4 regions of the Rhizobium sp. SRDI943 genome follow, and region 1 is predicted to be linked to each of the others. Evidence: predicted binding sites of a transcription regulator. Region 1 holds the regulator's gene; each other region holds the start of a gene.

Region 1 (3,205 bases):
TGGGACGCGCTAGGGAAGTGTTCTCAGGCGTCTTTCTCGTCGAAGACGGAGTTGGTTTCGGCTTCCGCCGGCTTCGGGCCGCCCTTGGCGACACCGACCATGGCCGGGCGCAGCACGCGCTCGCCGATGGAGAAGCCTGCCTGCACGACCTGGACGACCGTGTTGTTCGGCACGTCCGGGTTCGGCACCTCGAACATCGCCTGATGGAAATTCGGATCGAACTTCTGGCCAACCGGCTCCAGCTTGCGAACGCCGTGGCGCTCGAGAGCCGACAGCATGGCGCGCTCGGTCATCTCGACACCCTCGATCAGCGTGCTCAGGCCGGCATCGGCCGCAGCCCTGGTCTCCGGAGGGATGGCATCGAGCGCGCGGCGCAGATTGTCCGAGACGGCGAGCATGTCGCGTGCAAAGCCCGCGACGGAATAGGACTTGGCATCCTTCACCTCGCGCTCGGTGCGCCGGCGCAGATTGTCCATCTCGGCAGCAAGGCGCAGATAGCGGTCGCGCAGTTCGCCGTTTTCGGCTTTCAGAAGCTCAAGCGCGTCCGGCTGGGCGGCCTCTTCCTGCGCAGTTTCGTTCTCGACGTAGGCGGTAGCGTCGGCTGCGGCATCCGCCGCAGTTGCGTCAGGTCCGTTTTTCGTCGTGTCATCGGTCATGACGGTCTCCGGTTGGTGTCTTCAGATGCGCCCGATATCGAGGTTTGACCGAAAAAAATCAAGTCTGCGTGACAAAGAAGCGAAAATTCCGCGTGCTTGGCAGTTGCGGCGTCAAAGCTGGTTGCGCGAAAGGCGGGAGACGAGCTGGGCTGTATAGTCCACCATCGGTACGATGCGGGAATAATTGAGCCGCGTCGGGCCGATGACGCCGACAGCGCCGACGATGCGATCGTCATCGTCACGATAGGGCGCGACGATGAGCGACGAGCCGGACAGCGAGAAGAGCTTGTTTTCCGATCCGATGAAGATGCGGACGCCCGAACCGCTTTCGGCGAGATTGAGGATCTCGATCAGGCTGTCCTTCTTCTCGAGATCGTCGAACAGCAGGCGCAGCCGGTCGAGGTCCTCGGCGCCGGCGAGGCCTTCGAGCAGGTTGGCGCGGCCGCGGATGATCAGCTGCGTCGGTTTTCCCTCGTCCGGGCTGCCGGCCCAGACGGCAATGCCGCGCTCGACCAGATCGCGCGACAGGGCATCGAGCTCGTGACGGACGTCGTCCTTCAGCCGGCTTAATTGTTTGCGAAGCTCCGGCAGGGTCTGGCCGGACATATGGGCATTGAGGAAATTCGCCGCCTCGGTCAGCTGTGAGGAGGTGACGCCCGCCGGCAGCTCGATGATGCGGTTTTCCACCTGATCGTGATCGCCGACGAGCACGGCCAGCGCCTTTGTCGGTTCGAGCCGGATGAACTCGACATGTTTCAGCACCGGATCGCTTTTCGAGGTGATGACCAGGCCGGCGCCGCGCGAAATGCCCGACAACATGCGGCTTGCCTCGTTCATCATCGATTCGACGGGATTGCCGCCGCTTTCGGCCCGCACCTGGCGGTCGATGCTGGCGCGTTCCTCGGCCGAGAGGTCGCCGACCTGCATGAAGGCGTCGACGAAGAAGCGCAGGCCGATCTGGGTCGGCAACCGGCCGGCGCTGACATGCGGCGAATAGATCAGGCCGAGTTCTTCGAGATCGCTCATGACATTGCGCACCGAGGCCGGCGACAGCGACATCGGCAGGATACGGGACAGGTTGCGCGAACCGAGCGGCTCGCCGCTTTCCAGATAACCTTCGACGATGCGACGAAAAATTTCCCTGGAGCGCTCGTCCAGCGCAGCTACGGCATCCGAAACCGACGTCGACCTGATGCCCATGAAGCTTTCGAACCCGTGCTGATGATACTTCCCGAAAAGTAAGTCAAACTAAGACCCGTGGCAAAAGGGAATTTGCAAATGAGCGCCGCCAATCGTAGAAGCGGTCAAATAAACCCCAGGAGATAAGAATGCGGCCTTCAGGCAGAAAAATCGACCAGATGCGCAAGGTCTCGTTCGAGCGCAATTTTTCCAAGCATGCGGAAGGCTCCTGCCTGGTGAAGTTCGGCGATACGCATGTGCTCTGCACGGCGAGCCTTGAAGAAAAGACGCCGCCATGGCTGCGCAATACCGGCAAGGGCTGGGTCACGGCCGAATACGGCATGCTGCCGCGGGCGACCGGCGAACGCATGAAGCGTGAGGCTGCCGCCGGCAAGCAGGGCGGCCGCACCCAGGAAATCCAGCGGCTGATCGGCCGGTCGCTGCGCGCCGTCGTCGACCTGCAGGCACTCGGCGAACGGCAGATCACGCTCGATTGCGACGTCATCCAGGCCGATGGCGGCACGCGCACAGCCTCGATCACCGGCGGCTGGATCGCGCTTTACGACTGCCTGAAATGGATGGAAAGCCGCAACATGATCAAGGTCGAACGGGTCCTGAAGGATCATGTCGCCGCCATCTCCTGCGGCATCTTCGCCAGCCAGCCGGTGATCGATCTCGATTACATCGAAGACTCCTCGGCCGAGACCGATGCGAACTTCGTCATGACGGGCACCGGCGGGATCGTCGAGATCCAGGGCACGGCCGAAGGCACGCCGTTCAGCGAGGGCGAATTCACCTCGCTGATGCAGCTTGCCAGAAACGGCATCGGCGAACTCGTGGCACTGCAGAAGCAAGCCGTCGAAGGATGAACCCCATGCTGGAAGGCATGTTGGAAACGGCGCTCTATGCGCGGGATCTCGACCAGGCCGAGACGTTCTACGAAGACGTTCTCGGACTTGAAAAGATCGCTCGCGCCGCCAACCGGCATGTCTTCTTCCGCTGTGGGCCTGGCGTTCTCCTGATCTTCAATCCCGAGGAAACGGTAAAACCGCCAGCGCCTGAAGCACTGCAGGTACCGCCGCACGGCACGACCGGCCAGGGCCACGCCTGTTTCCGGGTGTCCGGCCGCAATATCGATGCCATGGCCGAGCGGCTGACGGCGGCGGGTGTGGCGATCGAATCCGAAGTGCGCTGGCCGAAGGGCGGCCGCTCGATCTATTTCCGCGATCCGGCCGGTAACAGTCTGGAATGCGCGGAGGCTAAAATCTGGGGCATCGAACAGGACATCTGAATGCGCAAGCTTGAAACGAAGACCATCGTCGTTGCCAGCCACAATGCCGGCAAGATCCGCGAGATCCAGGAATTGATCG
Region 2 (3,205 bases), 1.0 Mb from region 1:
TCGAGCGCCCTGAGCACGATCGAGATGCCCGCCGTCACGTCGGCGTTCTCCCCGGTCAGCCCCGTCAGCGCCGACTTGGCGCGCAACAGTGCCACGCCGCCGCCGGGCACGATGCCCTCTTCGACCGCCGCACGGGTGGCGTTCAGTGCATCGTCGATGCGGTCCTTCTTTTCCTTGACTTCCGTCTCGGTGGCGCCGCCGACACGGATGACCGCGACGCCGCCGGCGAGTTTCGCCAGGCGCTCCTGCAGCTTTTCCTTATCGTAATCGGAGGTGGTCTCCTCGATCTGCGCCTTGATCTGCTGGATGCGCGCCTGGATGGCCGCTTTCTCGCCGGAGCCGTCGATGATCGTGGTGCTCTCCTTGTCGATCAGCACGCGCTTGGCGCGGCCGAGCATATCGAGCGTGACGTTGTCGAGCTTGATACCGAGATCCTCGGAAATCATCTGGCCGGCGGTCAGCACGGCAATGTCTTCGAGCATCGCCTTACGGCGATCGCCGAAACCCGGCGCCTTGACGGCTGCGACCTTCAGGCCGCCGCGCAGCTTGTTGACAACAAGCGTCGCCAAGGCCTCGCCTTCGACGTCCTCCGAGATGAGCAGAAGCGGTTTGCCGGTCTGTACGACGGCTTCCAGGATCGGCAGCATCGCCTGCAGGCTGCCGAGTTTCTTCTCGTGAACGAGGATATAGGGATCCTCCAGTTCCACGCGCATCTTCTCGGCATTGGTGACGAAATAGGGGGAGAGATAGCCGCGGTCGAACTGCATACCCTCGACGACGTCGAGTTCGGTCTCGGCGGTTCGCGCCTCTTCGACCGTTATGACGCCCTCATTGCCGACCTTGTCCATCGCCTTGGCGATCATCTCACCGATGGCGGCGTCGCCATTGGCGGCAATGGTGCCGACCTGGGCGATCTCACCTGACGATTTGACCTTCATCGCCCGCGCCTTGATTTCCTTGACGACGGCGGTAACGCCGAGATCGATGCCGCGCCTGAGATCCATAGGGTTCATGCCGGCAGCGACGAGCTTGGCGCCTTCGCGGAAGATGGAGGCGGCGAGAACGGTTGCCGTCGTCGTGCCGTCGCCGGCAAGATCATTGGTCTTCGAAGCCACTTCACGCACCATTTGCGCGCCCATGTTCTCGAACTTGTCCGCGAGCTCGATCTCCTTGGCGACGCTAACGCCGTCCTTGGTAATGCGCGGCGCGCCATAGGCCTTGTCGATGACAACGTTGCGACCCTTCGGGCCAAGCGTCACCTTGACGGCGTTGTTGAGCAATTCGACGCCGCGCAGCAGGCGGTCGCGCGCGTCGGTGGAGAACCTGATTTCCTTGGCAGACATGATATTTCTTCCCAGTTCGGTCTTGAGATGCTGGTCACAAATTCGACGGTCAGGCAGCTTTGTCGGCAGCCGCTTCAGTCTTTTCGACGATGCCCATGATGTCGGTCTCCTTCATGATCAGAAGGGTTTCGCCATCGATCGTGACCTCTGTCCCCGACCATTTTCCAAACAGAATGAGATCACCGATCTCGACATCGAGCGGGACCAGATTGCCGCTTTTGTCGCGAAGGCCCGGGCCGACTGCGACCACTTCGCCGTGCTGCGGCTTCTCCTTGGCGGTGTCTGGAATGATGATCCCGCCCTTGGATTTGACATCGCCTTCCGCACGTCGAATGACGACGCGGTCGTGAAGTGAACGGAATTTCATAGAGGTCTTTCTGCTGCCGGCGCGTAGGGCGGCTGCAACTCATAAATAGCACTCGTGGCACTCGATTGATAGGAGTGCTAAGAAATATTATTCGCCCATGAACTTTTTTGAGATATTCAGGAAATCAATCCGACCGGATATTTTGTATTGATCAGCAAATAAATAGAATTTTTTACGCCATCGCGCTCCATTTTATTTTCGTGAGCGAAGAGTTAATTTGGCGTTTTTCATAGATAAATCAGAATTTATCTTGATTTAAACTCAATCGAGGCGCAATGATAGGCTTCGTCGATTTGGCCGACTTGGCTTCGCGGTGTCAGAGACCTACGACCCGCCATCACCACTGAATTCTCGATAGCGATCCATGACGTCGTTCCGGCGTTGAGTTCGCCTGTTCCGATCCGGAATGAGCTTGGCGCTGACCGCGGATGTACCGGCAGCCTCGAGTTCGTCCGGTTCGGATCTCAACGATACAGGAAACGCATCGGTGTATTCCTGCGGAGGCCTCAGCCGTGACCAGTCGTACCACACAAACCGTCGTCCGCTTTTCATCCCCATTCCGTCTGCCCGGTTTCGACGGGGCGCAGCCAGCCGGAGAATACCGCGTCGACTATGACGAGGAATTGATCGACAGCTTTTCCAGGCTTGCCTGGCGACGGGTCGGCGCCTTCATCCACCTGCCGGCGATCGCTGCGCAGAGTTCGACGCAGCAGATGATGCCTATCCACCTGTCAGATCTCGAAACCGCGATCGAAAAGGACCACAAACCGTCATGACCGCTACGCGCATCCCGCAACGCAATGGACGCTCAATCCGGCGCGAGGCAGCAACGCATATCTTCAAGGTGGGGCAGACTGTCCGAGTGAAGGACGGGTTCTTGGTCGTTCCCTCCAAGCTTCCCGACACATACCGCATTACCGCCACACTGCCTCTGAGAGGAAATGTGCTGCAATACCGTATCCACAGTGACGATGAACGTCATGAGCGGGTCGCGACGGAAGATAGCCTGGAACTGGTAAACCTATCGCCCGCCGGCAGCGGCGCAACACTGATCGAGAGGACGTTTGGCCATGGCCACGGCCCGAATGACGAAAGGTTGACATCGTGAACAGTCATGAAGACGAAGCCGAACGCAGACGGAATGCCGTTGCCGTCGGCACATGGGAAAATAAATGTGGTGCGTCGGGCCGCTACTTGATGGAGGTCGAACATGACCGCCGGATCGAATCTGCCCGTTCGTGGACCGTCTATCGTGTCTCTGCAAGCGTTCCAGTGCACGCCGACCATGGCATGATCGGCAAGAGCCGTTCCGAGGCCGGTGAAGACATGATGTCCTTCAATCTTCTCAACATAGGATACCGGAAGGAATGGCTGAGGCTGTCGGACGCCGCCCGGAGCGGTCGCCAGACCCCGCCGGTTCAACCATGGCGCTAGCCTTTCTGAACCAAAGCCGCAGCTTCGATGCGGCGAGAAATGCAGTGCGCTTCATCGGCCA
Region 3 (3,205 bases), on a different replicon from region 1:
ACAACTCCGACTTTTCGCGCAGCTTGCCGACGACGATCGAACCTTCGGCGCCAGCATTTTCGGCGATCTGACGCACCGGCGCCTCGATCGCCCGACGGACGATGTCGATCCCGACGCGCTGATCGTCGTTGGCCGTCGGAAGACCGTCGAGCGCCTTGACCGCACGCAGCAGGGCGACACCGCCACCGGGCAGAATACCTTCTTCGACGGCAGCACGTGTCGCATGCAGCGCATCGTCGACACGGTCCTTCTTCTCCTTGACCTCGACCTCGGTCGAGCCTCCGACGCGGATGACGGCAACGCCGCCGGCGAGTTTGGCGAGGCGCTCCTGCAGCTTCTCACGGTCGTAGTCGGAGGTGGTTTCCTCGATCTGAGCGCGGATCTGGGCGACCCGTCCATCGATCTCCGCCTTGGAGCCGACGCCATCGATGATGGTGGTGTTTTCCTTCTCGATCGAGACCGTCTTGGCGCGGCCAAGCATGTTGAGTGTCACGTTCTCCAGCTTGATGCCGACGTCTTCGGAGATCACGGTACCGCCCGTGAGGATGGCAATGTCTTCCAACATGGCCTTGCGGCGGTCGCCGAAGCCCGGGGCCTTGACGGCGGCGATCTTCAGACCGCCGCGAAGCTTGTTGACGACGAGGGTCGCAAGGGCTTCGCCTTCCACGTCCTCGGCAATGATCAGCAGAGGCTTGCCGGACTTCACCACGGCTTCCAGGACTGGAAGCATCGCCTGCAGATTGGAGAGCTTCTTCTCGTGAATGAGGATGTAGGGCTCTTCGAGCTCGACCCGCATCTTGTCCTGGTTGGTGACGAAGTACGGGCTGAGATAACCACGGTCGAACTGCATGCCTTCGACGACTTCCAGCTCTGTCTCTGCGGTCTTGGCTTCCTCGACGGTGATCACCCCTTCGTTGCCGACCTTTTCCATCGCTTCGGCGAGATACCTGCCGATTTCCTCGTCGCCATTGGCCGAAATGGTGCCCACTTGGGCGATTTCCGAATTGCTGGTGATCTTGCGGGCGTTCGCCTTCAGTTCCTTGACAACGGCGTCTACGGCAATGTCGATGCCACGCTTCAGGTCCATCGGGTTCATGCCTGAGGCGACAGCCTTTGCACCTTCCTTGACAATGGCCTGGGCAAGGACGGTCGCCGTCGTGGTGCCATCGCCAGCGAGGTCATTGGTCTTCGACGCCACCTCGCGCAGCATCTGGGCGCCCATATTCTCGAACTTGTCTTCCAGCTCGATTTCCTTGGCGACGGATACTCCGTCCTTGGTAATCCGGGGCGCTCCGAACGATTTGTCGATCACGACGTTGCGTCCCTTCGGGCCTAGCGTAACCTTCACGGCGTTTGCCAGAACGTCGACCCCACGCAACATGCGTTCACGGGCATCGGTATTGAATTTGACTTCTTTCGCAGCCATTGTTCACTCCTTCAATAGGCAGCTTTTTGACTGATGAGCGGCGTGTTACGCGGCCTGCTTCTGTTCGGCCCGGGCTTCGATGATGCCCATCACGTCGCTTTCCTTCATGATCAGCAGGTCTTCGCCGTTGATCTTGATCTCAGTGCCTGACCACTTCCCAAACAGGATGCGATCGCCGACCTTGACATCGAGCGCCTGGATCTGACCGGCTTCATTGCGAGCGCCAGAGCCTGTGGCGATAACTTCGCCTTCCTGCGGCTTTTCCTTGGCGGTGTCAGGAATGATGATCCCGCCCTTGGTCTTCTCCTCAGAGTCGACGCGGCGGACGAGAATGCGATCATGCAGCGGTCTGAACGACATGTTTTCCTCCATGGACAGACAAGATGACGTTGACCCCGCGCCGAACCAGATGACCGGTCCAGCCGGGTGCGAAGCCTCTTCGAGCGTTTCGCGCGAAAGATTTATTTTCTAGATTTTCCGATTTCAAGAGGGTGCCGCAGAAAAATTAGCACTCTCGCACGTCGGCTGCTAACGTGCTGGAAAGGAACAATAAGGCATGGGTTTCCGTTTGAAAAACAGTTGATGACCGGGCGCACTCGCGGCATCCGTCCAACGTTACGAAAAGGAGATGAAGCATGCAGTTTTCGTCGGATCTTGAGCGGCAACTCAATGGATATGGCCTCACTACAGCGCATATCCTGTATCACATCCCCGATTTTGAAACCGTCCTGCAAGCGTACGTCTGGCAGGACTACGATCTGGCGCCGAATTTCCCGGAGATGCAGAAGTTCCTCGATTATTGGCAGGCCAATCTCGACGGGCCTCTGCACTCGGTCCGCTATACCCATCAGCGTCTCATCGGCCCGAACGAATGGCGGCGCGTCGACGGCGAGTTCAAGCTGCACTGAATCTTGAATCCGGATTTTTCTCTTCCCAATTCTCCGAGCGATCGAGGCTCCACGAGCTCGGTCGCTATCGAAGGTCTGTTTAGAGTGAGATGATATGGAAGAGCAGATCAGGAATATCGGAGACCTCAGCATCGAGGAACGGGAAGAGGTCTTGTCGATGTCGCTACGGCCCTCGAGGGCACGGCACGTGAGGCCTTTGCTGAAGGTAACCCGCACTTTGCAGCGCTTTGGGCCAATATGGCGCAAGCAATCCGCGTCAACGCCGATGAGCTGGCTCGTGACGATTTGACAAACACCGAACGTATCTTGCGGCAAGCAGCTGCCATGATTTCGCAGTTCAACGCGACGCATCCGTATCGTATGGTCAGTCACGCCGTCCATTAGGCGCTGCTTCGTTGATCCGGGCGCAGTCCTGGGCGGTCGCTCAGAAGTGCCAGAGTGCGGCGGCGGTACGAGCTAGAACGAACGGGCATCGAAATCTTTATCCAGGGCGGCACGTAAGCGTCGCTTCACCGCTGGAGCCTCGTTGCCGACAGCCGAGATGAGGTCGCGCATGGCCATGCGAAGACCGTGAAGCTGATCGACGAGATCCATGATGACGTCGATGCCGGCCTCGTTGACGCCCATGCAGCCGGGCGCGGGCGAGATCTGCATCCCAGGAACTGGCGCTGGTCCTCGTGAGTTTGCGGCTGAAGCCAACCTTCCTGGATCCACAGTTCGAGCTCGGTTACTTCGATCTTGAGGCGATGACGGGATTCACGATCGTCCCCCAGCCAGTTAGCGTTTTCACACGGTCGGGGCCATTTTTCTCGCACGGCGGCGGGCCGTTGGGCCGACGGTGCCGTGGAACCGAGACGGCTGTCAAATCTTT
Region 4 (3,205 bases), 550 kb from region 1:
ATTGCCCTCCTTCAGGAGCGCGCGGATATGGCTCGAAGAGACGACATCGGCGTTTTCGTCACGGAAGGCATCGATCAGGGTGACGCCGAAGCCGTAGGTATGGCCGGCATTCATCAGGAAGGCCGGACCGCCCTCGCGGCCACGGCCGAAATGGAAATCGAAGCCGGTGACCACTTCGGAAGCGCCGAGCCAATCCTTCAGGATCGAATGGATGAAATCATCGGCCGAGCGCTGCGAGAATTCGTAGTCGAAGGGATATTCGATGACGGCGCTGAAGCCCAGCGTTTCCAGGATACGGGCTTTCAGCGGCGCCGGCGTCAGGCGGAAGACCGGTGTCTGCGGCCGGAAGACCGTGCGCGGATGCGGCTCGAATGTCAGCACCAAAGCGGGGATACCGCGCGTCTTGGAGATCTCGAGCGCCCGGCTCAGCACCGATTGATGGCCGCGGTGCACGCCATCGAAATTGCCGATGGCAATGACGCCGCCCTTCAGATGGGCGGGTAGGGGTTCCCGGGTTTCATTGCGGTGGAAGACGGTCATCGGCTGGCTTCTCTTCATGCAAGGCGTGTCTTCATGCAAGGCGGGGCATCCACCACTTCGGCGCGGCGTTTTCCCGTTCGAGATAGGCGTTGAGGATCGCCTCGTCGGTCTCGCCGTTGAGAGTATATTCCTTAGCGTGGATACCGCCGCTGATGTAGAGGAGGTCGAGGCCGTAATTCAAGGCGCCGCGCACGTCGGTCGGCATGCCGTCGCCGATCGCCAGCACGCGATCGACCGGGAAATCGCCGCGAAGCTCGCGGGCAGCCGCAAGCGTCGCCTCGTAGATCGGCCGGTGCGGCTTGCCGGCGATGCGGGTTTTGCCGCCCAGCTGCTCGTAATAGGCGGCCATGGCGCCGGCGCAAGGGATGATGCGATGGCCGCGCTCGACGATGAGGTCGGGATTGGCGCAGATCATCGGCACGTCGCGGGCTTTGAAATCGAGAAGCATGTCGGTGTAATCCTCCGGCTTCTCGGTCTCGTCGTCGAAAAAGCCGGTGCAGACCAGCGATTGCGCTTCGCCCGCCGGCCGGCGCTCGACGCCAATGCCTTCGAGCAGCGCCTTGTCGCGCTCGGGGCCGAGCAGAAAGACGGTCTTCGGCCCTTCGGCGATCAGCCCGCGCGTGACGTCGCCAGAGGTGACGATCCTGTCATAGGCACTGTCGGGAACGCCGATCTGGCGCAACTGATCGACCACCTGCCAGGAAAGGCGCGGCGAATTGGTGATGAGGACAACGGCGAGGCCGTTTTCGCGTGCCGCTTCAAGGGCTGCAGCCGCCTTCGGGAACGGATCGACGCCGTTGTGAACGACGCCCCAGACATCGCAGAGCACCACATCATAGCGACCTGATATCTCCGAGAAGTTTTCTATCCGCTTAGCCATTCCGATTTCCCGATTTGCTTCAGTCACCGGTGACATTGCAAAGGCGCAAGACGATGGCAAGGCATTTTCTTCGCCGCCGGGCCAATGCGTAGAGCTCGAACGGCGATCCGGAGGAGCGGAAGGGCAAAGGGTTTTGACGATTATCGCGAAGCGGCAGATCGCCGAGCGCGGACGAGTTCGGCAAAGTTCAGCTGCGCCGAGGTTTTGGCCGCAATCTCCGACTATTCTCCGGCATCTTCACAATTCCGGCACAAAAATTCGTGATTGCTCTCATTGACTCCTCTCGGAGCCATCCCTAAATGCTCGTCGCTAGCACTCACCGCAAGGGAGTGCTAACATCTATCCATGTGGGCCAATCCGGTCCGCGAATGTCATTCGATCGAGGGATTAGACAATGGCAAGCACCAACTTCCGCCCCCTTCACGACCGCGTCGTTGTTCGCCGCGTTGAGTCCGAAGCCAAGACCAAGGGCGGCATCATCATTCCCGATACCGCCAAGGAAAAGCCGCAGGAAGGCGAAATCGTCGCCGTCGGCTCCGGCGCGCGCGATGAGTCCGGCAAGGTCGTCGCACTCGACGTCAAGGCTGGCGACCGCATCCTGTTCGGCAAGTGGTCCGGCACCGAAGTCAAGATCGACGGCGAAGACCTTCTGATCATGAAGGAAGCCGACATTATGGGCATCATCGGCTGATCGGCCGACCTGCTTTCCCGAAATGGCTGACGGGCTCTTTGCCCGAACAACTCGAATTCAGGAGTTAAGAATATGGCATCTAAAGAAATCAAGTTTGGCCGCACCGCGCGCGAAAAGATGCTGCGCGGCGTCGACATTCTCGCCGATGCAGTGAAGGTCACGCTCGGCCCGAAGGGCCGTAACGTCATCATCGACAAGTCCTTCGGCGCGCCGCGCATCACCAAGGACGGCGTTTCCGTCGCCAAGGAAATCGAACTCGAAGACAAGTTCGAAAACATGGGCGCCCAGATGGTCCGCGAAGTTGCTTCGAAGACCAACGACATCGCCGGCGACGGCACCACGACGGCTACCGTTCTTGCCCAGGCGATCGTTCGCGAAGGCAACAAGGCCGTTGCAGCCGGCATGAACCCGATGGACCTGAAGCGCGGCATCGACCTCGCTGTCGCCGACGTCGTGAAGGATCTCCAGGCCAAGGCCAAGAAGATCTCGACTTCGGAAGAAGTTGCACAGGTCGGCACGATTTCGGCCAATGGCGACAAGCAGGTCGGTCTCGACATTGCTGAAGCCATGCAGAAGGTCGGCAACGAAGGCGTCATCACGGTTGAAGAAGCCAAGACCGCCGAAACCGAACTCGAAGTCGTCGAAGGCATGCAGTTCGACCGCGGCTACCTCAGCCCCTACTTCGTGACCAATCCGGAAAAGATGATCGCCGACCTCGAAGACGTCTTCATTCTCCTTCACGAGAAGAAGCTCTCGAACCTGCAGTCGATGCTCCCGGTTCTCGAAGCCGTCGTTCAGACCGGCAAGCCGCTCCTCATCGTCGCTGAAGACGTCGAAGGCGAAGCCCTCGCTACGCTCGTCGTCAACAAGCTGCGCGGCGGCCTGAAGATTGCTGCCGTCAAGGCACCTGGCTTCGGCGATCGCCGCAAGGCCATGCTCGAAGACATCGCCATCCTGACGGGCGGCACTGTCATCTCCGAAGATCTCGGCATCAAGCTCGAATCCGTCACGCTCGACATGCTCGGCCGTGCCAAGAAGGTTTCGATCTCCAAGGAAAACACCACGATCGTCGACGGTTCGGGCGCTAAGACCGA

Evidence for each region. The regulator HrcA, encoded in region 1, represses chaperone genes, less so after heat shock. The targets are predictions, from matches to a motif close to GTTAGCACTCNCNNNNNGNGAGTGCTAAC.
Region 2: a site for HrcA is predicted at 1,764-1,792, ahead of AC245Y_RS05300 (co-chaperone GroES). Genes of this name have one in related genera too.
Region 3: a site for HrcA is predicted at 1,931-1,959, ahead of groES (co-chaperone GroES). Genes of this name have one in related genera too.
Region 4: a site for HrcA is predicted at 1,729-1,757, ahead of groES (co-chaperone GroES). Genes of this name have one in related genera too.

Annotation. Positions count from the first base shown of each region.
Region 1 is NZ_CM172787.1:4,515-7,719, reverse strand. Features, by position in the region: gene grpE (nucleotide exchange factor GrpE) at 24-656, opposite strand; gene hrcA (heat-inducible transcriptional repressor HrcA) at 768-1,856, opposite strand; gene rph (ribonuclease PH) at 1,985-2,704, shown strand; gene AC245Y_RS00025 (VOC family protein) at 2,701-3,126, shown strand; gene rdgB (RdgB/HAM1 family non-canonical purine NTP pyrophosphatase) at 3,127-3,205, shown strand, end outside.
Region 2 is NZ_CM172787.1:1,035,042-1,038,246, reverse strand. Features, by position in the region: gene groL (chaperonin GroEL) at 1-1,343, opposite strand, end outside; gene AC245Y_RS05300 (co-chaperone GroES) at 1,393-1,710, opposite strand; gene AC245Y_RS05295 (hypothetical protein) at 2,223-2,486, shown strand; gene AC245Y_RS05290 (hypothetical protein) at 2,483-2,818, shown strand; gene AC245Y_RS05285 (hypothetical protein) at 2,815-3,144, shown strand; gene AC245Y_RS05280 (DUF1488 family protein) at 3,135-3,205, shown strand, end outside.
Region 3 is NZ_JBYGKN010000004.1:36,139-39,343, forward strand. Features, by position in the region: gene groL (chaperonin GroEL) at 1-1,426, opposite strand, end outside; gene groES (co-chaperone GroES) at 1,472-1,786, opposite strand; gene AC245Y_RS33230 (usg protein) at 2,062-2,334, shown strand; partial or broken gene AC245Y_RS33235 (hypothetical protein) at 2,429-2,718, shown strand; partial or broken gene AC245Y_RS33240 (chaperone modulator CbpM) at 2,791-3,107, opposite strand; gene AC245Y_RS33245 (hypothetical protein) at 3,012-3,205, shown strand, end outside.
Region 4 is NZ_CM172787.1:554,261-557,465, reverse strand. Features, by position in the region: gene AC245Y_RS02750 (bifunctional riboflavin kinase/FAD synthetase) at 1-540, opposite strand, end outside; gene AC245Y_RS02745 (TIGR01459 family HAD-type hydrolase) at 572-1,420, opposite strand; gene groES (co-chaperone GroES) at 1,815-2,111, shown strand; gene groL (chaperonin GroEL) at 2,184-3,205, shown strand, end outside.